Tistrella bauzanensis: one gene and its partner. The main gene of each other region encodes a partner of the protein of the gene in region 2 in a complex. Links are inferred from orthologs where the notes say so. Each region holds a gene or a part of one and is shown on either strand. Other genes may lie near its edges.

What was found.
Region 1: the proteins of IEW15_RS23150 (region 2) and tldD are in contact, whole or in part, in a solved structure (PDB 5NJ9), measured with the Escherichia coli proteins. The link is inferred for Tistrella bauzanensis from one-to-one orthologs.

The regions. Positions count from the first base shown.
Region 1 is NZ_BMDZ01000034.1:8,199-25,035, forward strand. Bases 5,552-8,500 are described here. They hold tldD (metalloprotease TldD), read right to left. Parts: upstream 7,776-8,500; coding sequence 6,327-7,775; downstream 5,552-6,326. Other genes in these bases: IEW15_RS14380 (TRAP transporter permease), read left to right, coding at 5,552-6,231; coxB (cytochrome c oxidase subunit II), read left to right, coding at 8,355-8,500. In the rest of the region: IEW15_RS14360 (aspartate aminotransferase family protein), read left to right, coding at 1-807; IEW15_RS14365 (MurR/RpiR family transcriptional regulator), read left to right, coding at 804-1,802; IEW15_RS14370 (BKACE family enzyme), read left to right, coding at 1,892-2,830; IEW15_RS14375 (TAXI family TRAP transporter solute-binding subunit), read left to right, coding at 2,953-3,915; more of IEW15_RS14380, read left to right, coding at 4,018-5,551; more of coxB, read left to right, coding at 8,501-9,155; ctaD (cytochrome c oxidase subunit I), read left to right, coding at 9,191-10,786; cyoE (heme o synthase), read left to right, coding at 11,030-11,965; IEW15_RS14405 (hypothetical protein), read left to right, coding at 11,962-12,183; IEW15_RS14410 (cytochrome c oxidase assembly protein), read left to right, coding at 12,203-12,907; IEW15_RS14415 (cytochrome c oxidase subunit 3), read left to right, coding at 13,111-13,920; IEW15_RS26370 (DUF983 domain-containing protein), read left to right, coding at 13,920-14,321; IEW15_RS14425 (SURF1 family protein), read left to right, coding at 14,331-15,281; IEW15_RS14430 (COX15/CtaA family protein), read left to right, coding at 15,335-16,330; IEW15_RS14435 (carboxypeptidase M32), read left to right, coding at 16,403-16,837. UniProt on the Escherichia coli protein: Metalloprotease involved in CcdA degradation. Suppresses the inhibitory activity of the carbon storage regulator (CsrA).
Region 2 is NZ_BMDZ01000095.1:472-9,855, reverse strand. The notes cover bases 6,174-9,137. They hold IEW15_RS23150 (TldD/PmbA family protein), read right to left. Parts: upstream 8,349-9,137; coding sequence 6,999-8,348; downstream 6,174-6,998. Other genes in these bases: IEW15_RS23145 (metallophosphoesterase family protein), read right to left, coding at 8,519-9,137; IEW15_RS23155 (3'(2'),5'-bisphosphate nucleotidase CysQ), read right to left, coding at 6,174-6,923. In the rest of the region: IEW15_RS23180 (lysophospholipid acyltransferase family protein), read right to left, coding at 28-1,005; lpxK (tetraacyldisaccharide 4'-kinase), read right to left, coding at 1,002-2,072; IEW15_RS23170 (3-deoxy-D-manno-octulosonic acid transferase), read right to left, coding at 2,069-3,388; IEW15_RS23165 (lysophospholipid acyltransferase family protein), read right to left, coding at 3,385-4,110; lipid A export permease/ATP-binding protein MsbA, read right to left, coding at 4,115-5,971; more of IEW15_RS23155, read right to left, coding at 6,057-6,173; more of IEW15_RS23145, read right to left, coding at 9,138-9,349.

The DNA of each region.
Region 1 (16,837 bases), on a different replicon or contig from region 2:
TATGGTCAGCGGTTGGCGGCGGAATTCGAGCACCAGTTGCGGGTGCTGGGCCCTGAGACGGTGCTGGCCTTCGTGGCCGAGCCGGTGGTGGGGGCGACCCTTGGCGCGGTGCCGGCGGTCGAGGGGTATTTCAAGGCGATCCGTCAGATCTGCGACCGCCATGGCGTGCTGCTGATTCTGGACGAGGTGATGTGCGGCATGGGCCGTACCGGCTATCTGTATGCCTGTGAGGCCGATGGCGTGGCGCCCGACATGATCGCCATGGCCAAGGGTCTGGGGGCGGGTTATCAGCCGATCGGCGCGGTGCTGGTGTCGGATGCGATCGCCGATGTGGTGCTGCATGGCCGGCTGGGGCTGATGACCGGTCACACCTATATGGGCCATCCGGTTGCATGCGCCGCATCGCTGGCGGTGCAGGAGGTGATCCGCGACGACGGGTTGGTGGCGCGTGTGCGTGGCCTGGACGCGACGTTCGAGGGCTTGTTGCGCGACGGTCTGGGCGCGCGGCCCGAGGTCGGCGATATCCGTGGCCGCGGTTTCTTCCGCGGCATCGAACTGGTGGCCGACCGGGCGAGCAAGCGGCCGTTTCCCGCCACGGCCGGGCTGGCGAAGCGGATCAAGGCGGCGGCCTTCGATCTGGGCCTGATCTGCTATCCGGGCAATGGCACCGCCGATGGCATCGATGGCGATCATATCCTGCTGGCGCCGCCCTTCATCGCCACCGAGGACGAACTGGCCCTGGCGGTGGAGCGGCTGGGCCAGGCGATCGACCGGGCGATGGCCGATGCCGGCCTGCGCGCCGCATGACGGCCCCCGACGCCCCGGACCCTGAAGCCCGCGATCCCGACACTGTGCTGGCGCGGATCGCCGGTGCGCTGGATGATCTGAGCCCGCAACTGCGCCGGGCTGCCCGCCATCTGCTCGACCATCCCGACCGGGTGGCCGTGGTGTCGATGCGCCGGCTGGCCGACGAGGCCGGGGTGGTGCCGGCCAGCTTCGTGCGGCTGGCCGAGCGGCTGGGCTTTGCCGGTTTCACCGATCTGGCGGCGGTGTTCCGGGCGCGGCTGGTGGCGGCCGGCGCCGGCGGCTATGCCGATCGCGCGCGGCGCCTGCACCGGATTGCCGCCCCCGGAGAGCCGGCGGCGCTGATCGCCGGATATCTGGCCGCCGACCGCGCCAATCTTGATCGCACCCTGAGCGATGACAGGGTGCCGGCGCTGGCGGCCGCGGCAACCGCCCTGGCCGGTGCCCGCCGGGTGGTGGTGGTGGGGCAGCGCAAATGCCATGTGCTGGGCTTCTATCTGGCCTATGCGCTGGATCTGGTGCGGCCGGGGGTGGTGCTGGCCGGCGACGCGGCCGGCCTGCTGCCGGATGCGCTGCGCGGGCTGGGCGCCGGCGACGTGCTGGTGGCGGTGACCATCGCCCGCTATGCCCGCAGCACCCGCGACGCCGCGGTGTTCGCCGCCGGGGCCGGCGCCACGGTGATCGCCATCACCGACAGCCCCGATGCGCCGGTGGCGGCCTATGCCGGCCATGTGCTGACCATGGCCCATGACGGGCCGGGCGTGTTCCGCTCGTTGACCGGCGGGCTGGCGCTGTCTCAGGCCCTGGTCGGGCTGGTGGCGGTGGCGGGCGGCACGGCGGCCGATGATCGCGTGGCGGCGGCCGAAGCCCATCTCGATGGATTCCGCACATTTGTCGATGGCGGCGCGCAATGGCCGGTCGGCCGGCGGCGTATGCGGCGCAATGATCGTTCAACCGCAGGGCCTGCTGGAAATCAAGGGCAGACAAGCCCTGAATGATGATGGATGATCGGTCGACAGCACTGCCCCGGCTGTCGCCGGTGGCCGATCATCGCGCCCACTCCCGAATTGAAGAGGCAAGCCCAGGGATGACCGACGCACCCGCCGTGCCCCCGGCTGCGGAGCCGTCCAGCCCATCGACGCCGGCAGAGCCGGCGGCCGAACCGGTGTTGCTGGCCGTGGCGCCCAACGGTGCCCGGCGCGGCCATGGCGATCATCCACGTCTGCCGGTGGGGCCGGCCGAACTGGCGGATGTGGCGGTCCGGGCCGCCGATGCCGGTGCCGCGATGATCCATCTGCATGTGCGTGACGACAATGGCCGCCACAGCCTTAACCCCGACCGGTATCGTGCGGCGGTTGCGGCGGTCGAGGATGCGGTGGGTGACCGGCTGCTGATCCAGGCGACCAGCGAGGCGGCAGGCATCTATCGGGCGCCGGACCAGATTGCGGCGATGCGGGCGCTGATGCCGGGCTTCTGTTCGCTGGCTTTGCGGGAGTTCCTGCCGCCGATCGACAAGGGAGCCGCCGACCCTGTGGCTGAAGCCGCCTTGCAGGGATTGCTTGAGGATCTGGGCGCGGCCGGCTGTGGCTGGCAATGGATTCTGTACGACGCGGCCGATGTCTATCGTCTGGCGCGACTGCGCGACCGGGGTGTGCTGCCGGCGATGGGCGGGGCGCTGGCCCTGGCGGGCGGCGCCGCACCAGTGCTGTATGTTCTGGGACGCTATGCCCCCGGCGGTGGCCGGGTGGGCGAACTGGTCGGCTATCTGGCCGCCCAGTCGGATACCGGCTTCGATGACCCGTGGATGGTGTGCGCCTTCGGTGCCGCCGAGCTTGCGGCAACCGGCGCCGCGGTGGCACTGGGCGGACATGCCCGGCTGGGGTTCGAGAACAACATGAACCTGAAGAATGGCCGGACGGCGCCCGACAATGCGGCGCTGATCACCCAGGCTGTGGCGGTGGCCGATGCCCTGGGCCGGCCGCTGGCCGATGCCGCGGCGGCACGCCGCATCTTCGGCCTGGCCTGAACCGGGCCAGCCTGAATCTGGTCTGGCCTGAATCCGGCCATGGCCGGATCGCACCTTGCCCATCGTCATCGGGTCGGGCTGCGTGTATCAGGGGATAACAGTGACTTATGAAAGGGAGAGCGATGTTTGTTCGTAAATCAGCCCTCGCGGCCAGTGTTCTTGCCGGTGGCATGGCGTTGGGCGGCGGCCAGGCCCTGGCTGCCACCGACATCCTGATCGGCGGCGGCGCCGTTACCGGTGTCTATTATCAGGTGGCGTTGCAGGCCTGCGCGATCATCAACAAGCAGGCGGCCGACAAGCTGAACTGCGTCGGCCGCCCGGCGCTGGGTTCGGTGTTCAACGTCAATGCCGTCAGCCGTGGCCTGCTCGATTTCGGCGTGGCCCAGTCCGACGCCAATTACAACGCCTGGAACGGCGCCGCCGACTGGGACGGCAAGAAGGTCGAGAACCTGCGCAGCGTGTTCTCGGTGCATCCCGAAACCGTGCTGCTGGTGACCCGCAAGGACACCGGCATCAAGTCGGTCGACGACCTGAAGGGCAAGTCGGTCAATATCGGCAACCCCGGCTCGGGTCAGCGCGGTAACGCCATGGACGTGCTGGAGATGTATGGCCTGGACCCTGAGAAGGATCTGAACGCCCAGGGCTTGCAGCAGGGCGAGGCCTCGCGCGCGCTGGTCGACCAGAAGGTCGATGCCTTCTTCTACACCGTCGGCAATCCGTCGGCGGCGATCGAGGATCCGGCGAATTCGACCCAGATCGATCTGGTCGACATCAACTCGGATGCGATCAAGAAGTTCGTCGAGGAGCGGCCCTATTACGTGATGACCACCATCCCCGCCGGCACCTATCGCGGTGTCGACGAGCCGACCGAGACCTATGCGGTCAAGGCGACGATGGTGACCAGCTCGGATGTGTCGGAAGAGACGGTCTACAACTTCGTGAAGACCTTCTTCGACAATTTCGATGCCTTCAAGGCGTCGAACGCGGCGTTCAAGGATCTTGATCCCAAGTCGATGCTCGACGGTCTGACCGCGCCGCTGCATCCTGGTGCCGAGACGTACTTCAAGGAAAAGGGCTGGATGTAATCGCCAGCCCGGCAGGCGTGCGGCCCGGTGGGGGACCGGGCCGCACGCCTGCCATTCGTTCTGAACCACGGACTTGATGACCAAGGGCGAGAGGGGGGGCCGATGGCCACATCCGGAGCGGGAGGGCGCAAGACGCCCGCAGGCGGCATGTCAGGGGCAGGCCCGGCACAGGATCCGGATCTCGACGTCGGCGACACCGCCGCGGCAGAGGCGCTGGTCGCCCAGGTCGAGGCCGGTGCCCGCCACCCGGACAGCCGGATGATGCGCTGGCTGATCGTGGCGGTCTGCCTGGGCTGGTCGGCGTTCCAGTTGTACATCGCCTATGTGCCCTTCGACCAGTTCCTGGCCCGGGTGTTTCACCTGACCTTCGCCCTGGTGCTGACCTTCCTGTGCTACCCCGCCTATCGCGATCCCCATGGCCGGCTGGCGAAGCTTCTGGAGCCCCTGTCCGGCGGCCCCGGCTCCGCCACCCGCAAGGTGCCGTTCTATGATCTGGTGCTGCTGGCGGCCTCGATGGTGGCCGTGCTGTACCTGTGGTGGGATTACCAGAACATCGTGATGCGCGCCGGTCTGCCGCTGGAACGCGATGTCTGGTTCGGTATCGCCGCGATCGTGCTGCTGTTGGAAGCGGCGCGGCGCACATTGGGGCCGGCGCTGGCGATCCTTGCCATCGTCTTCCTGATCTATTGCGTCGTCGGGCCCTGGATGCCGGGCATCATCCGCCATCAGGGCGTGCCGCTCGATTTCCTGATGACCGACATGTATCTCAGCGACACCGGCATCTTCGGGGTGCCGATCGGGGTGTCGGTCAGCTTCGTGTTCCTGTTCGTGCTGTTCGGTGCCCTGCTCGACCGGGCCGGGGCCGGCAAGTACTTCATCGACGTGGCGTTCTCGCTGCTGGGCCATCTGCGCGGCGGTCCCGCCAAGGCCGCCGTGGTGGCATCGGGCCTGACCGGACTGGTCTCGGGTTCGTCGATCGCCAACACCGTCACCACCGGCACCTTCACCATTCCGCTGATGAAGAAGGTGGGGCTGCCGGCCTACAAGGCCGGCGCGGTCGAAGTCGCGGCCTCGACCAACGGCCAGCTGATGCCGCCGGTGATGGGGGCCGCCGCCTTCATCATGGCCGAAATCCTGGGCATTCCCTATCTGGACGTGGTGCGTGCGGCCCTGATCCCGGCGGTGATCTCGTATCTGGCGCTGGTCTATGTGGTGCATCTGGAAGCCTGCAAGCTGGACCTGAAGCCGGTACCGAAATCGGAGCTGCCGCGCTTCCGCCAGACCTTCGTCGCCGGTATCCACTTTCTGGTGCCGGTGGTGGTGCTGGTCTATTACCTGGTGGTGCTGCAGCGCTCGGCGACCCTGTCGGTGCTGCTGGCGATCGAGGCAATGGCGGTGATCATGCTGATCCAGCGGCCGATCATCGCCTGGCTGACCCGCGACCGCGACCAGCCGGTGGGGCCGCAACTGCGCGACGGCTTTATCCAGGGCCTGGACGACATCTTCCAGGGCCTGGTGATGGGCGCGCGCAACATGGTGTCGGTGGGCGTGGCCACGGCCGCGGCCGGCATCATCGTCGGTGCCGTCACCATCACCGGCCTTGTCGGCCGGTTCGTGACGCTGATCGACGTGATCAGCTTCGGCAATATCTATCTGATGCTGGTGCTGACGGCGATCACCTCGATCATCCTGGGCATGGGGCTGCCGACCACCGCCAACTACATCATCATGGCCACGCTGACCGCGCCGGTGATCGTGCAGCTGGGCGGCGATGCCGGGCTGGTGTTCCCGCTGATTGCGGCGCATCTGTTCGTGTTCTATTTCGGCATCCTGGCCGACGACACGCCCCCGGTGGGGTTGGCTGCCTATGCGGCGGCGGCGATCGCCAAGGCCGATCCGATCAAGACCGGCATTCAGGGCTTCACCTATGATATGCGGACCGCGATCCTGCCGTTCATCTTCCTGTTCAACACCGATCTGCTGATGGTGTCGGGGGTGGATGACGCGGGCCGGGCGATCTGGATCGACGACCCGATCCATCTGATCTGGATCTCGATCTGCGCGCTGGCGGCGATGTTCGCCTTTGCAGCCGGTGTGCAGGGCTGGTTCGGCCGGGCCTGCCTGTGGTGGGAGCGTCTGGCGCTGTTCGCCATCGCCTTCCTGATGTTCCGGCCGGGCTTCGTGGCACCCTATATCCCGGTGCTGGACCGGCTGGCGGTGCAGGCGATCGCGCTGGGGCTGTTCGTGCTGTTCTATCTCTATCAACGGCGCACGGCCGGTCCGACCCGGCCGGCGAAACTGATACCGGGGCGTTGATCCGGTCAGCCGCGGGTCCAGCCCGGTCGACAATGAAAACCCCCGCCGGTGATGCCACCGGCGGGGGTTTTCCGTCGATCGGTGACGGTCACGGCTCAGGCGGCGGCGATTTCCGTGCCGCCGACGGTCAGGCCGTCGATGCGCAGGGTCGGCTGACCCACGCCGACCGGCACCCACTGGCCGTCCTTGCCGCAGGAGCCGATGCCGGCATCCATCGCCATGTCGTTGCCGATCATCGACACCCGCTTCAGCACATCGGGGCCGTTGCCGATCAGGGTGGCGCCCTTCACCGGCCGGGTGATCCTGCCATCCTCGATCAGATAGGCGACCGAGGCCGAGAAGGTGAACTTGCCCGAGGTGATGTCGACCTGACCGCCGCCGAATTCCTTGGCATAGAGCCCGCGCTTCACCGAGCCCAGGATTTCGGCCGGATCCTTGTCACCGCCCAGCATATAGGTGTTGGTCATCCGCGGCAGCGGCTGGTGGGCATAGCTTTCGCGGCGGCCATTGCCGGTGGCGGTGGTGCCCATCAGGCGGGCATTCATCCGGTCCTGCATATAGCCCTTCAGGATACCGTCCTCGATCAGCACGGTGCGCGACGAGGGTGTGCCCTCATCGTCGATGGTGATCGATCCGCGCCGGCCCGCGATGGTGCCGTCATCGACCACGGTCACGCCGGGGGCGGCCACCCGCTCGCCGATCAGGCCCGAGAAGGCCGACAGCTTGCGGCGGTTGAAATCGCCTTCCAGCCCGTGGCCGATGGCCTCGTGCAGCAGGATGCCGGGCCAGCCCGGGCCCAGCACCACGGTCATCTCGCCGGCGGGGGCGGGGGCCGCTTCCAGGTTCACCAGCGCCTGGGCGAGGGCGTCTTCAACCAGCGCCTGCCAGCGTTCGGGTGCGACCCAGGTGGTATAGCCGGCGCGGCCGCCGGCGCCGGCTGAACCGCTTTCCTGGCGGTCGCCCTCGCCGACCAGCAGCGAGACCCCGATGCGCACCAGCGGCCGCACGTCGCGCGCGGAACTGCCATCGGGCCTCAGGATCTCGACCACCTGCCAGTTGGCTGACAATGTGGCGCTGACCTGACGCACCCGGTTGTCGCGTGCGCGTGCCCAGGCATCGATTTCCGCCAGCAGCGCCACCTTGTCGGCGAAAGGCATCACGTCCAGCGGGTTGCCGGGCTGGTAGAGGGCCGGGCCCGGCTTTGCCGGCGCTAGGTCGAGCGTGCCGCCATGACCGTGCAGCACCGCACCGACGGTTTCGGCGGCGCGATCCAGCGCCGCGTCGTCGATCTGGCTGGCATGGGCATAGGCGACGGTATCGCCGGCGACGGCGCGCATGCCGAAACCCTGGACGGTGTCGAAACTGGCCGAGCGCAGATGGCCGTCGTCGAAGCCCAGCACTTCGGACTGACGGTATTCAAGGAACAGTTCACCATCATCGGCCCCGCGCAGCGCGTCGGCGACCCGGCGTTCGAGCCGGCTGCGATCCAGCGCACCCGAGGCGAAGAAGGGATCGGCGGGGGCGGCGGTTGCGTGATCGGGCATGGTGGCGCCTTCATGTCTGAGGAGCGGGGCAGGGGGCGGAGCCCGTGGCCGGTCGGCCGGCCGGTGGTGGACCGGCTGCGGCTGGTGCCGCGGACCGCGGATCCAGTGTGACACGGTGCCCCTGCGGCATTCCATCGCAATGGAAGCTGCACAGGGACTGATCATGGTATATATAGCGGGCGACGGGCAGTTATAAGGACCGCCGGATCGCGGCCGGCAGCCATTCTGCCGGTCGGGCCGGATACGGGTCCGACGGCCCGGAACGGTAGCCTGCGACCCGCGTTCAAGGCACATGCGACGAGTTGTCGCATTCTTGGATCATGCGGGTCGTTCCAGCCTAAAGGCAGCAAGACCGCGGGGTTCCGGCCGTGGTCGGGCCGCGGCAGACGCGTCTGCGCACGGCTTGTGAGCCGCAGGGTCGTGGTGTAGGTTTGGCCGCGTCGTGCGGCAAAATGTCCCGCACGGGCGACGTGAGGACGTGGTCGAACGCCGTCCGGCAAAGAAGACGGGCGGAGCCATTCCGCAGGGGGAAGGCCGAGAATGAGGTCGAAATTTCATATTCTTTCGCTGTTCGCGGCGGTGGCTGCCCTGATCGGGACCGCCAGCGCGGCGTTCGCCGACGGACGGGCAGAGCCTTGGCAGCTGAACTTTCAGGCGCCGGCAACGCCTGTGATGGAACAGGTCGTCAATCTGCACGACATCCTGCTCTATATCTCCTTTGCCGTGTCGATCTTCGTGCTGGCGCTGCTGATCGTCGTGGTCCTGCGCTTTAACCGGAAGTCGAATCCCACCCCATCCAAGCGCTCGCATCACACGATGCTTGAAGTCGCCTGGACGGTAGCGCCGATCCTGATCCTGGTGGTCATCGCCATTCCCTCGTTCCGTCTGATCTATTTCGAGGACAAGGTGGAAGAGGCGGACCTCACCATCAAGGCGGTCGGCCATCAGTGGTACTGGTCTTACGAGTACCCCGATAACGGCAATTTCGGCTTTGTCAGCAACATGATCGAAGAGGCCGACCTGCCTGAGGGCGGTCATCGCCTGCTGGAAGTCGACAACCGCGTGGTCGTGCCGGTGGGCCAGACCGTGCGTCTGCTGATCACCAGCGAGGACGTGCTGCACAGCTTCGCGATGCCGTCCTTCGGTGTGAAGATGGATGCCGTGCCGGGTCGCCTCAACGAAACCTGGTTCCGCGTGGAAAAGCCGGGCGTGTATTACGGTCAATGCTCTGAAATCTGCGGCATCCGCCACGGTTTCATGCCGATCGTGATCGAAGCCCGCGCCGAGGGCGAGTTCAATAACTGGGTGACCGAAGCTCAGGGCAAGTTCGCCCGTGTCGACCAGGGCGGCGACGTCCGGGTCGCGCTGGCGAGCCGGTAACGCTCCGCGTCATCTGACAACAAGAGGGATTGGTCATGGCACACGCGGGCGCACACGACGCTCACGGCGCGCACCATCCGACGGGCTGGAAGCGGTGGGTCTTCTCGACCAACCACAAGGACATCGGCGTGATGTACCTTGTGTTCGCGGTGATCGCGGGCCTGATCGGCGGTTTCTTCTCGATGCTGATCCGCGCGGAGCTGCAAACTCCGGGCGATCAGATCTTCGGCGGCGACTATCAGTTCTATAACGTGGTCATCACCGCGCATGGCCTGATCATGATCTTCTTCGTGGTCATGCCCGCGCTGATCGGCGGCTTCGGCAATTTCTTCGTGCCGCTGATGATCGGGGCGCCGGACATGGCGTTCCCGCGGATGAACAACATCTCGTTCTGGCTGCTGCCGCCGTCCTTCGCCCTGCTGATCAGCTCGGCCTTCGTCGATGGCGGTGCCGGCACCGGCTGGACGATCTATCCGCCCTTGTCGGGCAGCGTCTCCCATGGCGGGGCCGCGGTCGATATGGCGATCTTCTCGCTGCATCTGTCGGGTGCCGCGTCGATCCTGGGCGCGATCAACTTCATCGTCACCATCCTGAACATGCGCGCGCCGGGCATGACCCTGCACAAGATGCCGCTGTTCGCGTGGTCGATGCTGGTCACCGCCTTTCTGCTGGTGCTGTCGCTGCCGGTTCTGGCCGGCGCCATCACCATGCTGCTGACCGACCGCAATTTCGGCACCGCCTTCTTCGACCCGGCCAAGGGTGGCGACCCGATCCTGTTCCAGCATCTGTTCTGGTTCTTCGGTCACCCTGAAGTCTACATCATGATCCTGCCGGGCTTCGGCATCATCAGCCACGTGATCTCCACCTTCGCCCGCAAGCCGATCTTCGGCTATCTGGGCATGGCCTATGCCATGGTCGCGATCGGCGTGGTCGGCTTCGTGGTGTGGGCGCATCATATGTTCACTGTCGGTCTCGACGTGGACACCCGCGCCTATTTCACGGCGGCCACGATGGTCATCGCGGTTCCCACCGGCATCAAGATCTTCTCGTGGATCGCCACCGCCTGGGGCGGCTCCATCGAGTTCAAGACCCCGATGCTGTTCGCCATGGGCTTCATCTTCCTGTTCACGGTTGGCGGCGTCACCGGCGTGGTGCTGTCGAATGCCGGCGTCGACACCGTGCTGCACGACACCTATTACGTGGTGGCCCATTTCCACTACGTGCTGTCGCTGGGCGCGCTGTTCGCGATCTTCGCGGGCTTCTATTACTGGATCGGCAAGATGTCGGGCCGCCAGTATCCTGAGACCCTGGGCAAGATCCACTTCTGGCTGACCTTCATCGGTGTGAACCTCACCTTCTTCCCGATGCACTTCCTGGGCCTGGCCGGCATGCCGCGCCGTATCCCGGACTATCCGGATGTGTATGCGGGCTGGAACCATGTGGCCTCGATGGGGGCTTACATCTCGGGCTTCGCCGCACTGTTCTTCGTCTTCGTGGTGTTCCGCACCCTGACGGCGGGCCAGAAATGCGCCGACAGCCCGTGGGGCGAGGGTGCCACCACCCTTGAATGGACGGTGACATCGCCGCCGCCCTTCCACACCTTCGAGGACGGCCTGCCGCGGGTGAAATAAGCCCGCCTGTGCCAGACCCGGCTTGTCCGGTCCGCAGATGGCAGCCCATGCCGCCTGCGGACCGGAGCCGTCCCACTTGGGCGCCCGTCGGGCCAGCGCCGGGGCCGTGACCACATCGCCTTGGTTGGCGGGCTCGCGGCTCCTGCTCTGTTCCGAGGCCCTTCGCATCGTCCCGACCGTCGGGACGTCGGCGACGCAAGCTTGTCCCCCGCGTCGCGTCCTGATCATCCGAGGCCAAAGCTCGTGACCGATACCGTCTACAGCTCCAGCGCGTCTTCCGCCGGGCATGCCGCCCCGCAAACGGTGGATCCGGGTGTCGACGACTTCATCGCCCTGTTGAAGCCGCGGGTGATGTCGCTGGTGGTGTTCACAGGCGCTGTGGGCATCTTCCTTGCGCCGGGGCAGTTGCACCCGGTGCTGGCCTTCGTGGCGCTGCTGTGCATCGCGGTCGGGGCCGGCGCCTCGGGTGCCATCAACATGTGGTACGACCGCGATATCGACGCGGTGATGACCCGCACCGCCGACCGCCCGATCCCGGCGGGCCGGATGGAGCCTGAAACCGCGCTCGCCTTCGGTGTGACCCTGGCGGTGGCCTCGGTGGTGGTGATGGGGCTGGCGGTGAACCCGGTGGCGGGGGCGCTTCTGGCGTTGACCATCGGCTTCTATATCTTCATCTACACCATGTGGCTGAAGCGTTCGACGCCGCAGAACATCGTGATCGGCGGCGCCGCCGGTGCCTTCCCGCCGATGGTGGGCTGGGCCGCTGTCTCGGGTGATGTCTCGCTGGGCGGGCTGGTGCTGTTCGCGCTGATCTTCATGTGGACCCCGCCGCATTTCTGGGCGCTGGCGCTGTATCGCGATGGCGACTATGCCCGCGCCGGCGTGCCGATGCTGCCGGTGGTGGCCGGCCGGCGCGAGACCAAGAAGCAGATCCTGATCTATACCGTGGCCCTGTTGCCGCTGTCGGTGACGCCCTGGCTGATCGGCATGGCCAGCGTCTGGTATGCGGTCGCGGCCGGCGGGCTCAGCCTGATGTTCCTGGGGCACGCGCTGCGCGTGGCGCGAAGCGAGGGTGATGCGGCGCCCAAGGCGATGTTCCGGTTCTCGATCCTGTATCTGTTCGCCCAGTTCGCCCTGATGGTTGCCGACAAGGCGCTGGGCCTTGGGGTGTGGTCATGAGCAAGGCCGCCAAGCCGCCTGTGGCCGGGGTGACGCCACCGATGACGTCGGATGAATACGATCCGCAGCGCGCGATCGTGACCGGTCACACCGACCCGGGATCGCCCGAGGCGCAGGCGCGGATGAAACGCATGCGCCAGCGCAACTGGGCCTTGTTCATCCTGCTATGGGCGATGGTGGCGCTGTTCTTCGCCATCACCATCGCGAAAATGAGTTGAGCGGAAGCCGGGGCAGAAGATGACCGACCGCGATCCGGAGATGGGAAAAAAGGCCACCGCCAGCGATGGCGACCGCCGGCTGCGCCGCGCGAAGCGACGCACCCTGGCTGGCGTATTCGTCATGCTGGGCGGCATGAGCGTTCTGACCGCCTATTCCTCGACCATCTACAACCTGTTCTGTCAGGTCACCGGCTATGGCGGCACCACCCAGATTTCGGGTGGCGGCGACGTGCCGGTGCTCGACCGCGAAATGACCGTGCGGTTCAACGCCGACACCGCCCGCGGCATGCCCTGGGGCTTCTTTCCTGAGCAGCGCGAGGTGGTGGTGAAGGTGGGGGAACGCCGGCTGGCCTTCTACAAGGCGGTGAACAACAGCGACCGGCCGGTTCTGGGGCAGGCGGCATACAATGTCACGCCGCAGAAAATGGGCCTGTATTTCGACAAGATCGACTGCTTCTGCTTCACCGAGCAGCTGCTAATGCCGGGGCAGTCGGTCGATATGCCGGTCAGCTTCTATATCGACCCCAAGATGGCCGATGACCGGAATGTCGAGGAGGTGCGGACGGTGACGCTGTCCTATACTTTCTTCGATCTGGGCGAGGACGGGCTGCAGAGCTATCTGGAGCGCACCGGCCAGACCCTCGACAAGCTTGCGGCGGCGGCGGGGACTGTGTCCGCCGACACCGCGCGGAGCCGGGAGAGCGGCCGTCCCGCCGGCGGCTGATGCTTACCGGCCCCTAGGGATGGAAACGCACGCGCGCCGCGCCGGTTCTGCTGGCGCGGGCATGGAACTGCCCCTGACCGGGATGGACCCGGACTGCGGGTCAATGGTTATGGTTCGCCCGCGCCGGGCAGAGACGGACGGACCGCGTCCGCGCATACCGGCCGACAAGAGGTCATGCGGCAGCGGCCTTGAGGAGAGTGAAGATGAGCGAAGCACACGCTGCGCACACCAAAGTGCACGAGTACCATCTGGTCGATCCGAGCCCGTGGCCCTTCCTCGGCGCCATGTCCGGACTGATCCTCGCCTCTGGCGGCGTCATGTACATGCACGGCAATTCGATCGGCGGCATCGTGCTGACGATCGGCTTCCTGGCGGTGCTGGGTGTCATGGCCGGCTGGTGGCGGGACGTGATCAAGGAGTCGGTGCATGAGAAGGCCCATACCGGCGTGGTCCAGATCGGGCTGCGCATGGGCATGGTGCTGTTCATCGCCTCGGAGGTGATGTTCTTCGTCGCCTTCTTCTGGGCCTATTTCAACGCCTCGCTGTTCCCGACCGAGGCTGTCGGCGGTGTCTGGCCGCCAGAGGGCATCGAGACCTTCGACCCCTGGCATCTGCCGCTGATGAACACCACCATCCTGTTGCTGTCGGGCACCACGCTGACCTGGGCGCATCATGCGCTGCGCGATGGCGACAACCGCACCACCGTGCAGATGCTGGCGGTCACCGTCGGCCTCGGCCTGTTCTTCTCGTGCGTGCAGGCCTATGAATACAGCCATGCCGCCTTCGCCTTCACCGATGGCGTCTATGCCTCGACCTTCTACATGGCGACCGGCTTCCACGGCTTCCACGTCATCGTCGGCACCATCTTTCTGGCGGTTTGCCTGCGGCGCGCGATGCTGAACCAGTTCAGCGCCACTAAGCATATCGGCTTCGAGGCGGCGGCCTGGTACTGGCACTTCGTCGACGTGGTGTGGCTGTTCCTGTTCGTCTCGATCTATGTCTGGGGCCAGTAATGCCTGACCGGCCCGAGGGTCCGGCATGGCCGGCGGTGTCGCCGCTGGCCGCCGGCCTTGGGTGCCGTTGTCCACGCTGCGGCGAGGGGCGCCTGTTCAGGGGGCTTCTCGCCGTTCGCGCGTCCTGCGACCGCTGCGGGCTGGACCTGCAATCGGTGGCGAGTGACGACGGCCCCGCCGCTTTCGTGATCCTGATCGTGGGCTTCATCCTGATGGCGCTGGTGCTGTGGGTGGAGCTGACCTGGGCGCCGCCGATGTGGCTGCACCTGCTGCTGTGGCTGCCGCTGACGGTGGTGCTGTCGGTGGGGCTGCTGCGACCGATGAAAGCCTGGATGATCGCCCAGCAATACCGCCATCGCGTGGCCGGGCTCGGCCGCGAGGACGACGATACCGAGGACTGACCCGCCCCCATGTCGACCAAACGACCCACCATCGCCCGGCGCAATGCCGCCGCCAAGCGCCAGGCCGCGGCGAAGCGCCACACGCGTGAGCAGCGCCCGGCCCAGGGGCAGGCCACTCTGCCTCCGAAGGGCGCCGCGCCGCAGAAAGCCGGCGGCGCGGCCAAGGCCGGGGCGTCCGCGAAGGCCGGGGCATCCGCGAAGACCGGGGCGCCCGCGAATGGCGGCGGTGCCGGGCACGGCGGCATCCGCCGCAAGGACGGACCGCTGCTGCTGGTGCTGGTGATCATCGCTGTTGCGATCATGGCCGGGCTCGGCGTGTGGCAGGTGCAGCGCCTGGCCTGGAAGACCGATCTGATCGAGACCCGCCAGGCACAGCTTGCAGCAGACCCGGTGCCGCTGCCGGTGTTCGCCGACGATGCGACGCCCGAGGCCTTGCAGGCCTGGGCATTCCGGCGGGTGGAGATGACCGGGCGGTTCCTGCACGACAAGGAACTGTATCAGGCGGCGAAATCGCTGAACGGCAATAGCGGCTATCACATCCTGACGCCGTTCGAGCGCACCGACCTTCCCGGCGGCACCGAACAGACCGTGCTGGTCAGCCGCGGCTGGGTGCCGCTGGACAACAAGACGCCGGAAACCCGTGCGGCCGGCCAGATCGAGGGCATCACCCGGGTTACCGGTATCGCCCGGGTTCCGGCAACCGCCTGGATCGTGCCCGACAATCGGCCGAGCGAGAATTTCTGGTTTACGATCGACCTGAAGCTGATGGGTGATTTCGTCGACCACAAGCTGGCGCCGATCTATGTCGAGGCCGATGACACCCCGGTGCCGGGCGATCTGCCGCGCGGTGGCCAGACCCGGTCCGAGATGCCCAATGATCATCTGCAATACGCGATCACCTGGTTTGCCCTCGCCCTGTCGCTGATCGTGATCTATGTCGTCTATCGCAGGCGGCGCTGACCTCTGCGCGCCTGCCTGCCGACGCTCCGCTTAACCAAGTCCACGGCCCCGTGATGAAGACCTCGAACCGCCGCTTCCGTGCCCTGACCGGCATCGCCATCTTCGCGACCTTCTGCCTGATCGTGCTGGGGGCCGTGATCCGTGCCACCAATTCAGGGCTGTCCTGCCCCGACTGGCCGGTGTGCTATGGCTTCTGGGTGCCGACGCCGGCCAAGCTCGCGACGATCCCCAATGTCGACTACACCTATCTTCAGGTAATGTATGAATGGGTGCATCGCTTCATCGCCGGCGTGATCGTGGGGCCGCTGGTGCTGGTGCTGGCGATCTGGGCGCTGACGATGCGGCGAGAGAACCTGCGCCCCGGCCTGTTCGGCATCGCGGCCCTGGCGCTGCTGCTGGTGCAGGGCCTGCTTGGCGGGCTGACGGTGCTGGACCGTAATTCGCCCTGGAGCGTGGCGGTCCATCTGGGTAATGCCCAGCTGGTGCTGGCGATGCTGATCGCCATGTATGTCAGCGCTGGCCGGCCGGCACAGAGCGCGCTGGTCTGGACCGAGCCGGTGCCGCGCGCGGCACGGCTGCTGGTGCTGCTGGTGGCGGCACTGGCGCTCTCCACCATCGCATCCGGCGCGATGATGGCCAAGAACGGCGCCTCGCTGGCCTGTTCCACCTGGCCGCTCTGCGATGGCGAGGTGATCCCGCCGCTGGATGATCCGTTGGTGGCGCTGCACTTCACCCATCGGGTGCTGGCCGGCACCACCGCGCTGTCGATCCTGGCGCTGTTCCTGTGGGCGCGGTCGATGCGCGGCCGCGCGCCGGGCTTCTCTCGCGATATGCACCGCACCGTCGGGCTGGTGGCGCTTCAGGTCTGCATGGGGGCTGCGGTGATCATGCTGCATGTGCCGGTCTGGACGGCGGCCACCCATCAGGCGATGGGGGTTCTGGTGCTGGCCTCGCTGGTGGTGACCGCGCTGCATGCAGCATTCGGGCCTGAGACCGGCGTGCCCCGCCCGCATCCCAAGGCCATGGCCCACCATCAGGCATCGGCCTGACCCACCGCCGTCTTCCCATCTCCATCAGGCCCATCTCCAATCAGGCCCACCTCCAATCAGGGACACCGGATCATGTCCGCCATGGCCGAACTCGAACGTCGCTTCCGTCGCCTGTCGCATATCGAGGGCGCCGAGGGCGTGCTCGGCTGGGATTGGGCTGTCAACATGCCCAAGGGTGGCGCCGCCGCGCGATCCGCGCAGATGGCGACCCTGGCCGAGATCGGCCATGGTCTGCTGACCGCCCCCGACCTGCCGGCCTTGTTCGACGATGCGGCGACCGAGCTTGACGACACCACGCCCGATACCGACGATGTGGCCGATCATATCGGCTGGCAGAGGGCCAATCTGGCCGAGATGCGCGGCCGGCACGCCCATGCCACGGCGCTACCCGCCGATCTCGTGGTGCGGCAGGCCGAGGCGTCGTCGGCCTGCGAGATGATCTGGCGTGAGGCCCGGGCCGCGAATGACTTCGCCCGGTTCGCGCCGGCGCTGGACCATGTGCTGTCG
Region 2 (9,384 bases):
GCCCGCGTCCTCCGTCGCCGGCCCGGATCAGTCCGGCCAGCGTTTATGGACCCAGAACCACAGATCGGGGCGGGCGCGGATCCAGTTTTCCAGGCGGGTGTTGACCAGCCGGGCCAGGCGGTCGGCGGTCTGGTCGGGGGTTTCGCCGGGCAGGGGGGTTGGTTCGATGGGGGGGTCGATGATCACGCGGAAGCGGGGGCCGTGCAGGCGTTCGACGCGGGCGGTGACCAGTGGCGCGTTGAAGCGGACGGCGAATTCGGTGTGGGCGGTGGTCGACATGGCGTCGCGGCCGAAGAACGGCAGGGCGGTGCCGGTGTTGAGTTTCTGGTCGATCAGCAGCGCCAGATGGCCGCCGGCCTTGAGGCGCTTGATGATCTCGCGGGCGGTGCGGGCACCTTTGGGCAGGAAATCGGTGGCGCCGCCGGCGCGGTGGCGCGAGGCCTGGATGAGTTGTTCGACGGCGGTGTCGTTGGCGGCGCGATAGACCTGGGTGAGTTCGATACCCTGTTGCGTGGCGACCAGAGAGGCCAGTTCCCAGTTGCCGAAATGGCCAGAGACGAAGATGCCGGGGCGGTTGTCGTCGCGGACGGTGAACACATGCTCGCCGCCGATCACCTCCACCCGGTCGGGGTCGGCGCCGGTGCAGTCGAAGCGGTCGAGATGCACCACTTCAAAGGCGGTGCGGCCCAGATTGTCCCACATGCCGCGCAGGATGGCCTCGATTGCCGGTGCGTCGAGATCGGGGAAGGCGCGGGCGATGTTGCGGCGGGCGATGCGGCTGACCTTGATCCGCGGCCCGATGGTGCGGGCGAGCCAGGCGCCGGTGGCCGAGGCCCGTTCCAGGCCGATCATGCGGGCGAAGCCGAAGGCCGCGCGCGCGCCCAGGCTTTCCAGCCAGCGGCGCGGGGTCATCGGCGGGGTCTCATAGGCCGGCGTGGTGGTCGCAGGGCTGTTGGTCGCGCCGGGGCTGCCGGTTGCGGTGGGTTTGTGGTCGGAAGCGGTCATCTGCGGCGTCCGTGGCCATCCTCGCGCCCGGCATGGCCATCGAGCACCGAGGGCCGGCCGGGGGCCGGGTCGGGGCGGGGGCTGCGCGGGTCGATGCGGTCGAGCAGACGGTCGAGCGGGTCGGCATCCAGCCATTCCAGGCTGATGGTCAGGTAGTCGACCAGATCGCGGGCTTCGGGGGGCAGGCGCACCAGATCCTTTTCGGTGGTGACGAGCACGGCATCCATGCGATGCGCCACTTCCACCAGCCGGGCGATTTCATCGGGGGCATAGGGGTGGTGGTCGGGAAAGGACCAACTGCCGGCGATGCGGCAGCCGATGGCGCGCAGCGTGTCGAAGAACTTCTCAGGCCGGCCGATGCCGGCGAAGGCCACGACCTTGCGGTTGCGCAGCCGGCGGGTTTCGGGGCCGGGCACGGTGACGGCGCGCAGCACCGGCCGGTCGAAGGGCAGGCGGGCGGCGACATCGACGCTGTCTTCGCCCACCACCACCACGCCATCGGCGCGCGCCAGCCCCTGGGCCAGCGGTTCGCGCAAGGGGCCTGCCGGCATCACCCGGCCATTGCCGAAGCCATAGCCGCCATCGACCACGATCAGCGACAGATCCTTGATGATCGCGGGGTTCTGGAAGCCATCATCCAGAATGACGATATCGGCGCCGGCGGCGGCGGCGGCGCGCGCGCCGGCCACCCGGTCGCGCGCCACCCAGGTCGGCAGGCGGCGGGCGATCAGCAGCGCCTCGTCGCCGACCTGATCGGCGCGGTGGGCGATGGGGTCGACCAGGGTGGGGCCGCGAACGCTGCCGCCATAGCCGCGCAGCACCACATGCGGCCGGCGGCCGCGGGCGCGCAGCCGGTCGGCGATGGCCAGGGCGGTGGGGGTCTTGCCGGCGCCGCCGGCGGTGAGGTTGCCCACGCACAGCACCGGCACCCCGGCATTGGCCGGGCGCACCGCCAGCCGGCGGATGCTGCCCGCCAGACGGAAGATCAGGGTCAGCGGCGCCAGCGCCGCGATCAACAGGCGGTCGAGCGTGGTTGGGTCGCGTCCCCAGAATTCCGGTGCCTTCACGAGACCTCTCCTGATGCCGCGGGGGCGGCTGTGGCCGGATCGACCAGCGGCAGAACCGCCGCCACGATCCGGGCAAGCCCGGCGGAGCCTTCGGCGGCGACGCTGCCCGCTGCCGCGGCCAGATCGTTGCGTGCCGCCGGATCGGCCAGCAGGCGGGCCACCGCATCGGCCAACCCGGCCGCATCGGCCACCACCAGCATGGCGCCGGCGGTCCGGAAGCGGGCGGCGAGGCTGGCGAAATTGCCCAGATGCGGGCCGGTCAGGATGGCAGCGCCCAGCCGCGCCGGTTCCAGCAGGTTATGCCCGCCCACCGGCACAAGCGAGCCTCCTATAAACGTGATGGCGATTGCGCGGAAAAAAACCCCCAACTCGCCCAATGTATCGGCGAGATACAGATCGGTCGCGGCATCGGGCAGCGCGCTGGTGGCGCGGCGGGTGACGGTGAAGCCGGCGGCCTCGGCCTCGGCGGCGATGGCGGCGCCCCGCTCGGGATGGCGGGGCACGATCACGGTCAGCAGATCGGGATAGGCGGCGCGCAGGCGAAGGGCTGCGGCCAGAACCAGCGCTTCCTCGCCCGGATGGGTGCTGGCGGCCAGCCAGACCGGCCGGCCGGCGATGGCGGCCACCAGCGCGTCCAGCACCACCGGATCGGCCGGCAGCGGCTCGGCCGCGTCCTTCAGATTGCCGGGGGCCGCGACCGGGCGGCCCAGCACGGCCTGAAACCGGGCGGCGCTGTCGTCATCCTGGGCCAGCAGCGGCCGGAAGCCGCCGATCAGCCGCCGGGCCAGCCCCGGCATCGCCACCCAGCGCCGGGCAGAGGTCGCCGACATCCGGGCATTGACCAGGGCGCGGGGGATCTGGCGCCGGTCCAGCCCGTCGAGCAGGTTGGGCCAGATCTCGCTTTCCACGAACAGGGCGGCATCGGGGCGCCAGTGGGTCAGGAACCGGTCGACCGCCTGGGGGGTGTCGACGGGCGCGAACTGGTGCAGCGCGCCGGGGCCCAGCCGGTCGGCCATCAGCCGGGCCGATGTGACGGTGCCGGTGGTGACCAGGAAGTGGACGGCCGGGCTTGACATGGCGGCGCGCAGGCGGTCGATCAGCGGCAGCAGCGACAGGCTTTCGCCGACGCTGGCGCCATGCAGCCAGATCAGCCGGCCATCGGGCCGGGGCAGGCCGGCATGGCCCAGCCGTTCCGGCCAGCGGCTGTCATGCTCGCGGCCCTGGCGGCGGCGGCGGTCCAGATGCCGGGCGACCAGCGGCGCGCCGATCCGGGCGATGCCGCGATAGACGCCCAGGGCGATGCCGGCCCCGGTCATGGCGCGGCATCCTGCGCGGATGGCGGCGGTGGCAGGGGCAGCGGCTCATGCCCGGTCAGGCGGTCGGCCTCGGCGGTGATCCGGTTCAATTCATCCTCGATCGCCTGACGGGCGTGGTCGAGTGCCGCGGCATCGGCATCGCGGGCGACATGGATGGGCTCGCCCCAGATGAACACGCCGCGGCTGAACGGCATCGGCACCATGAACCGGTCCCAGGTGCCCAGCAGGCGCCTGCGGCGCAGGCCCACCGCCGCCGGGATCACCGGCACGCCCGCCAATTTGGCGATGCTGGCGATGCCGCCGCTGGCGCGCTGGCGGGGGCCGCGCGGCCCGTCGGGGGTGACGCCGGCATATTGGCCGGCGCGGATCGCCTTGACCATCTGGCGCAGGGCCGCGGCACCGCCCTTCGACGATGATCCGGCGATCGATCCCAGGCCGAAATGGGCGATGGTGTCGGCGATCAGCCGGCCGTCGCGATGCTGGCTGATCAGCATGTTCATCGGCACCCCCGCCCGCCAGACATAGGGCATCATCAGCAGCCGGCCATGCCAGAAGGCCAGAATGAACGGCTGGCCATTGTCCCAATGGGCATTGGCGGGGCCGGCGCCGATCACCTGAAAGCGGCCGGTGGCATGGGCCAGCCGGATATAGGCGGCGGCCAGCCGGCAGGCGAGGCGCTGCGCGGTTTCGCTTTTCAGCCAGCGTTTGATCAGCCCGGCCATCGGGTCAGCGGCCCGGCGCTGGGGGTGAGGCGGTGGAGCTGTCGGCGGCCGCTGGTTCGGCGGCGTCGCCATGATCGGCGAATTGCAGCGCGTGCAGCCGGGCATAGGCGCCGCCGGCGGCGATCAGCTCGCTGTGGCTGCCCTGTTCGATCACCCGGCCGCGATCCATCACGCAGATCAGATCGGCATCGATGATCGTCGACAGCCGGTGGGCGACGACCAGCACGGTGCGGCCGGCCATCAGCCGGGCCAGCGCGTCCTGCACCGCGCGTTCGCTTTCGGTATCCAGCGCCGATGTCGCTTCGTCGAGCAGCAGGATCGGGGCGTTCTTCAGCATGGCACGGGCGATGGAAATCCGCTGCCGCTGGCCACCCGACAGGTTGGATCCATGCTCGCCGACCAGGGTGTCATAGCCCTGCGGCAGCCGGGTGATGAAGTCATGGGCGGCGGCATCGCGGGCGGCGGCCTCGACCTCGGCATCGCTGGCATCGGTGCGGCCATAGCGGATATTGGCGGCGACCGTGTCGTTGAACAGCGTCACCTCCTGCGAGACCAGGGCGATGGCGGCGCGCAGCGACGACAGGGTGACGGCGCGGATATCGGCGCCGTCGATGGTCAGCCGGCCGCCATCCAGGTCGTAGAAGCGCGGGATCAGGTTGATGACGGTGGATTTTCCGGCGCCGGAGGCGCCCACCAGCGCCACCCGCCGGCCGGCCGGCACGTCGAGCGTCAGGCCGTCGAGTGCCGGCGCGCCCTCGCCATAGGTGAAGCGGGCATCCTCGAACCGGATGGCACCGCGCACCGGGCCGCCGGTCAACTCGGTCAGCGGCCGGGCGCCGGGGGCGTCGGTGATGCGCACCGGCATGTCGATCAGCTCGAACACCCGGTGGGCGGCGGCCAGCCCCTCTTGAAGATTGGCGTTCAGATTGGCGAGCGTCTTGGCCGGGCGATAGGCCATCAGCAGGGCGGTGACGAACGAGAAGAAGGCGCCGGGCGTGGTTTCGCCCGCCACCACCTGCGCGCCGCCATAGAAGATCACCAGCCCCACGGCGACACCGCCCAGGGTTTCCATGATCGGCGAGGCGGCGGCACGGATGCGCTCGGCCTTGCCGGTCAGGCGATAGATCTCCTCGACCGTGCGGCCCATGCGGCGGCCTTCATAGGCCTCCATGCCATAGGCCTTGACGTGGCGGGCGCCCAGGAAGGTTTCCTCAAGGATGCCGGTCAGCCGCCCCACCTGATCCTGCGCGCGATCCGACACCTTGCGCATCCGCCGGCCCAGCCTGGAGATGGGCAGAATGGCGATCGGGAACACCACGAAGGCGATGATCGCCAGCAGCCAGTCCTGCCAGAACATCAGCCCGACCAGGAAGATCACGGTCAGGCTTTCCTTGGCCAGACTGGTCATGGCGGCGGCGGCGGATTTGCGCACCAGTTGCACGTCATGGGTGAAGCGCGCGATCAGCCGCCCGGCGCCGGTCTGGTGGAAGAAGGCGAGGTCGGCGCTCATCAGTCGGCTGTACATCCGGTGCTGAAGATCGGCGACCACGCGCGTGCCCAGGCGCTCCATCAGCACCCGCTCGACATAGGTGGCGAAGCCGTTGATCGCGGCCAGCGCCAGCACGGCGGCCGGCACCAGCAGCAGCATGGTTTCGTCGCGCTTCAGGAACACGTCATCCAGCACCGGCTGCATCAGCCAGGCATTGGCGGCGGTGGCGGCGGCGGTGACCACCATCGCCACCACCGCCAGTGCGATCCGCCGCCAATAGGGCTTCAGATGCTCCCGCGACAGGCGCGCGACCAGCGCCTTGCTGGTGGGGGCACCGGCGGGCAGGGGCGATGACTTCCGGCGACGCGACATGGGGTGCGGTGGGTTCCGTTGAAGGCGGTGATGCGGCGGATGCAGGTTCAAGGCCAGTGCAGGTTCAAGGCCAGACGGCCGATCCTCAATCCAGCGGTTCTACGCCAGCCACGGCGACGGTGCCAGCCGGATCGCTGCCAAGCCGTATCATCAGCGCCGCATGCAGGGCGGGGTTGGCGGCGATCAGCGACGGGTGCTCGGTGCTGTCGGGTCGGGCATAGACCAGATCGCGGCCCAGGGCATCGGTCATCCGGCCGCCGGCCTCGGCGATCATCAGATCGGCGGCGGCGATGTCCCAGTCGTTCTTGGGGCGCAGCGACACCGCCGCGTCGAAACGCCCGGCCGCGACCAGCGCCAGCTTATAGGCGATCGAGCCCAGCGCGATGACGGCGCTGCCGTCCAGCCCCGGCCCCCAGCGCTTTTCCTGCAATTCCCGGCGCGAGACCAGCAGCCGTGCCGCCATCGGGTCGGCCTCCGACGCCACCCGGCAGGCGGCGCCGTTCATCCGGAAGCCGGTGCCGGCGGCGGCCTCGAAGAACTCGCCCGTGGCCGGGTTGAACACCTGCGCCAGCACCGGCCGGCCGGCTTCGACCAGCGCCACCGAGATGGTGAATTCCGGCCGGCCGTCCAGAAAGGCGCGGGTGCCGTCGATCGGGTCGACCACCCACACCCGCGGCCGGGCGCGTTCCGACAGATGGGCGACGCTTTCCTCCGACAGCCAGCCATAGCCGGGGCGGGCGTGCAGCAGGTGGTCGCGCAGCACGGTGTCGACCGCGATGTCGACCTCGCTGACCGGGTTGTCGCCGCCCTTGTCCCAGTTGACCGGCGATTTGCAGAACGCTTCCATGGCGATACGGCCGCCGGTGCGCAGGGCGCGCTCCAGCAGCATGCGGTCGTCCAGCAGATCGGGGCTCAGGCTGCCTTCCGGCAGGGCGTGCAGGCTGTCGGTCATGAAGCGGGCTGTCTCCCTCCGGCGGTTGGTCTGCCCGGGTTATGCATTGGTGTTCGGGTCATGCATCGGTGTGGCTCAGGCGCCGGCGACGGTCAACCCCTCCACCGCCAGCGACGGCGCATCGGTGCCGCTGCGGAATTCCAGGTCCGATGCCGGGCGGATCGACATCAGCATATCCTGAAACCGGCCGGCGACGGTGATCTCGTTGACCGGATAGGCGATCTCGCCATTCTCGATCCAGAAGCCGGCGACACCCTGGCTGAAATCGCCGGTGACGATATTGACGCCCGATCCCATCAGTTCGTCGACCAGCAGCCCGGTGCCGATCTCGCGGATCAGGTCGGCGCGGCTGATCTCGCCCGGTGCCAGATACAGATTGCTCGATGCCGGGCTTGGCGCCGATCCGGCCCCGCGTGCGGCATGGCCGGTGGTCTTCAGGCCAAGCTGGCGGGCGGAGCGGCAATCGAGCAGCCAGCTTTTCAGCACGCCGCCCTCGACCACGGTCAGCGTGCCGCCGGCGATGCCCTCGCCGTCGAAGGGGTGAGAGGCGGGGGCGCGGTGGCGGAACGGGTCGTCGATGATGGTGAAGGCGTCGCTGGCGATCTTCTCGCCCATGCGGTCCTTCAGGAAGCTGGTGCCGCGCGCGACCGCGGCGCCGTTGACCGCCGAGGCGATGGCGCTGACCATCACCCGCGACACCCGGCGGTCGAAGATCACCGGCACCCGCGCGGTTTTGGGCCGGCGCGGCGACATGCGCTCAACCGTGCGCTCGCCGGCGGTGCGGCCGACGGTGGCGATGTCGTCGAGATCTTCGACGAAGCGCTTCGAGGTGTAGTCATGGCCGCGCACCATGTTCAGCCCCTCGCCCGCGATGGTGCTGGCGCCGACGGTGAAGCGGCTGGTGCGATAGGCGCCGCGGAAACCGTTCGAGGCGGCGAGGGCGATCATCATATGGGATTGCGAGGCGCTGGCGCCCTCGGAATTGGTCACCCCCGGCACGGCACGGGCGGCCTCCTCGCAGGTCTCGGCCCAGCCCAGAAGCTGTTCGGCGGTGAACTCGGTGGGGTCATAGATGTCCAGCGCCGGGATGTCGCGGGCGATCTGGTCGGGGTCGGCCAGGCCGGCGAACCGGTCTTCGGGCACGGCATTGGCCATGGCGACGGCGCGTTCGGCCAGGGCATCCAGGCTTTCGGGCCGCAGATCGGCGGTGGAGACGATCGCCTGCCGGCGCCCGACCAGCACCCGCAGGCCCAGATCGCCGCCATCCGACCGGGTCAGTTCCTCGATCTTGCCCAGCCGGCGCTGCACCGACAGGGCCTTGCCGTCGATCCTGAGCGCATCGGCGCTGTCGGCACCGGCGCGTTTGGCGCGGGCGATCAGGTCGTCGAGCAGGTCGAGTGCGTTTCCAAGTTCGGTATCGGCCATCTGGTCCTCGCGGGTGGTGCGGCACGGGTCGGCGCCGCCGGATCGGGCGGCCGGGGCGGAGCCTGCCCCGATGCCGCCCGCCCCGACGCCGTAAGCCCTGGATATGGGGCGACGTGCCGCCGAACACCAGCGCCGGAGGCCTGATGATCGACCGGATGTCGGATGATCCGTCAGCGATGCGGCGGATAGACCTCGTGGGCGACGTCGTCGATCACGAAGGTATCGAGCCCTTCGGGTGTGAGCAACCGGCTCTCGACCGAACCGTCATCGCCCAGGATGTGCAGGGTGGCGCCCAGGCGCTTTTCACCGGGCAGGTCGGCGGGGGCCAGCTTGTCGACGATGAAGCCCGATGAGGCGCCGAAGGCATAGACGGTGTCGTCGCGGCGGATGATCCGGGCGGTGTGCAGATGGCCGCTGGCCACCAGCCGGATGGTGCCGGCGCGGATCGCCGCCAGATAGGGCGCGCGGGCGGCGCCGGGCACCGTCCAGTAGCCGCGATCCTCTTCGTCCGGGTCGTTCAGGAACAGTGGCTTGTGCAGGAACAGCGCCACCGGCCGCGCCTCGGCCAGGGCACGCGCCAGCACGGTCTCGACCCAGGCGGCCTGTTCGGCCTCGCGCGCATGGCCCGATCCCATCAGCATGGCGTCCACGCCCAGCAACAGCCAGCGGCCGGCCTCGCGCAGCCAGCGATCGGGGCCGAAATGGGCGTCCCAGCGCGCCAGCCGTTCGTCATTCACCGCCTGGTGATGGTCGGGGTTTTCGCTGCCGACATCATGATTGCCGGGCACCGCCAGCCAGTCCAGCCCCAGCCCGTCCATCAGCGCGCGGCAATGGGCCATGTCCTCGGCCATATCGGCGCCATCGACGGTGACATCGCCGGTATGCACCACCAGATCGGGTCGCAGCACCCGGGCCAAGGCCGCGACCGGCGCCCAGTTGGATGCGAAATGCGCCTTTGCCGGGCTGATATGGGTGTCGGTGATCTGAAGAACACGAAGCATGGGGGGCCATCGTTACCGGTTGCGGAAGCGATCAG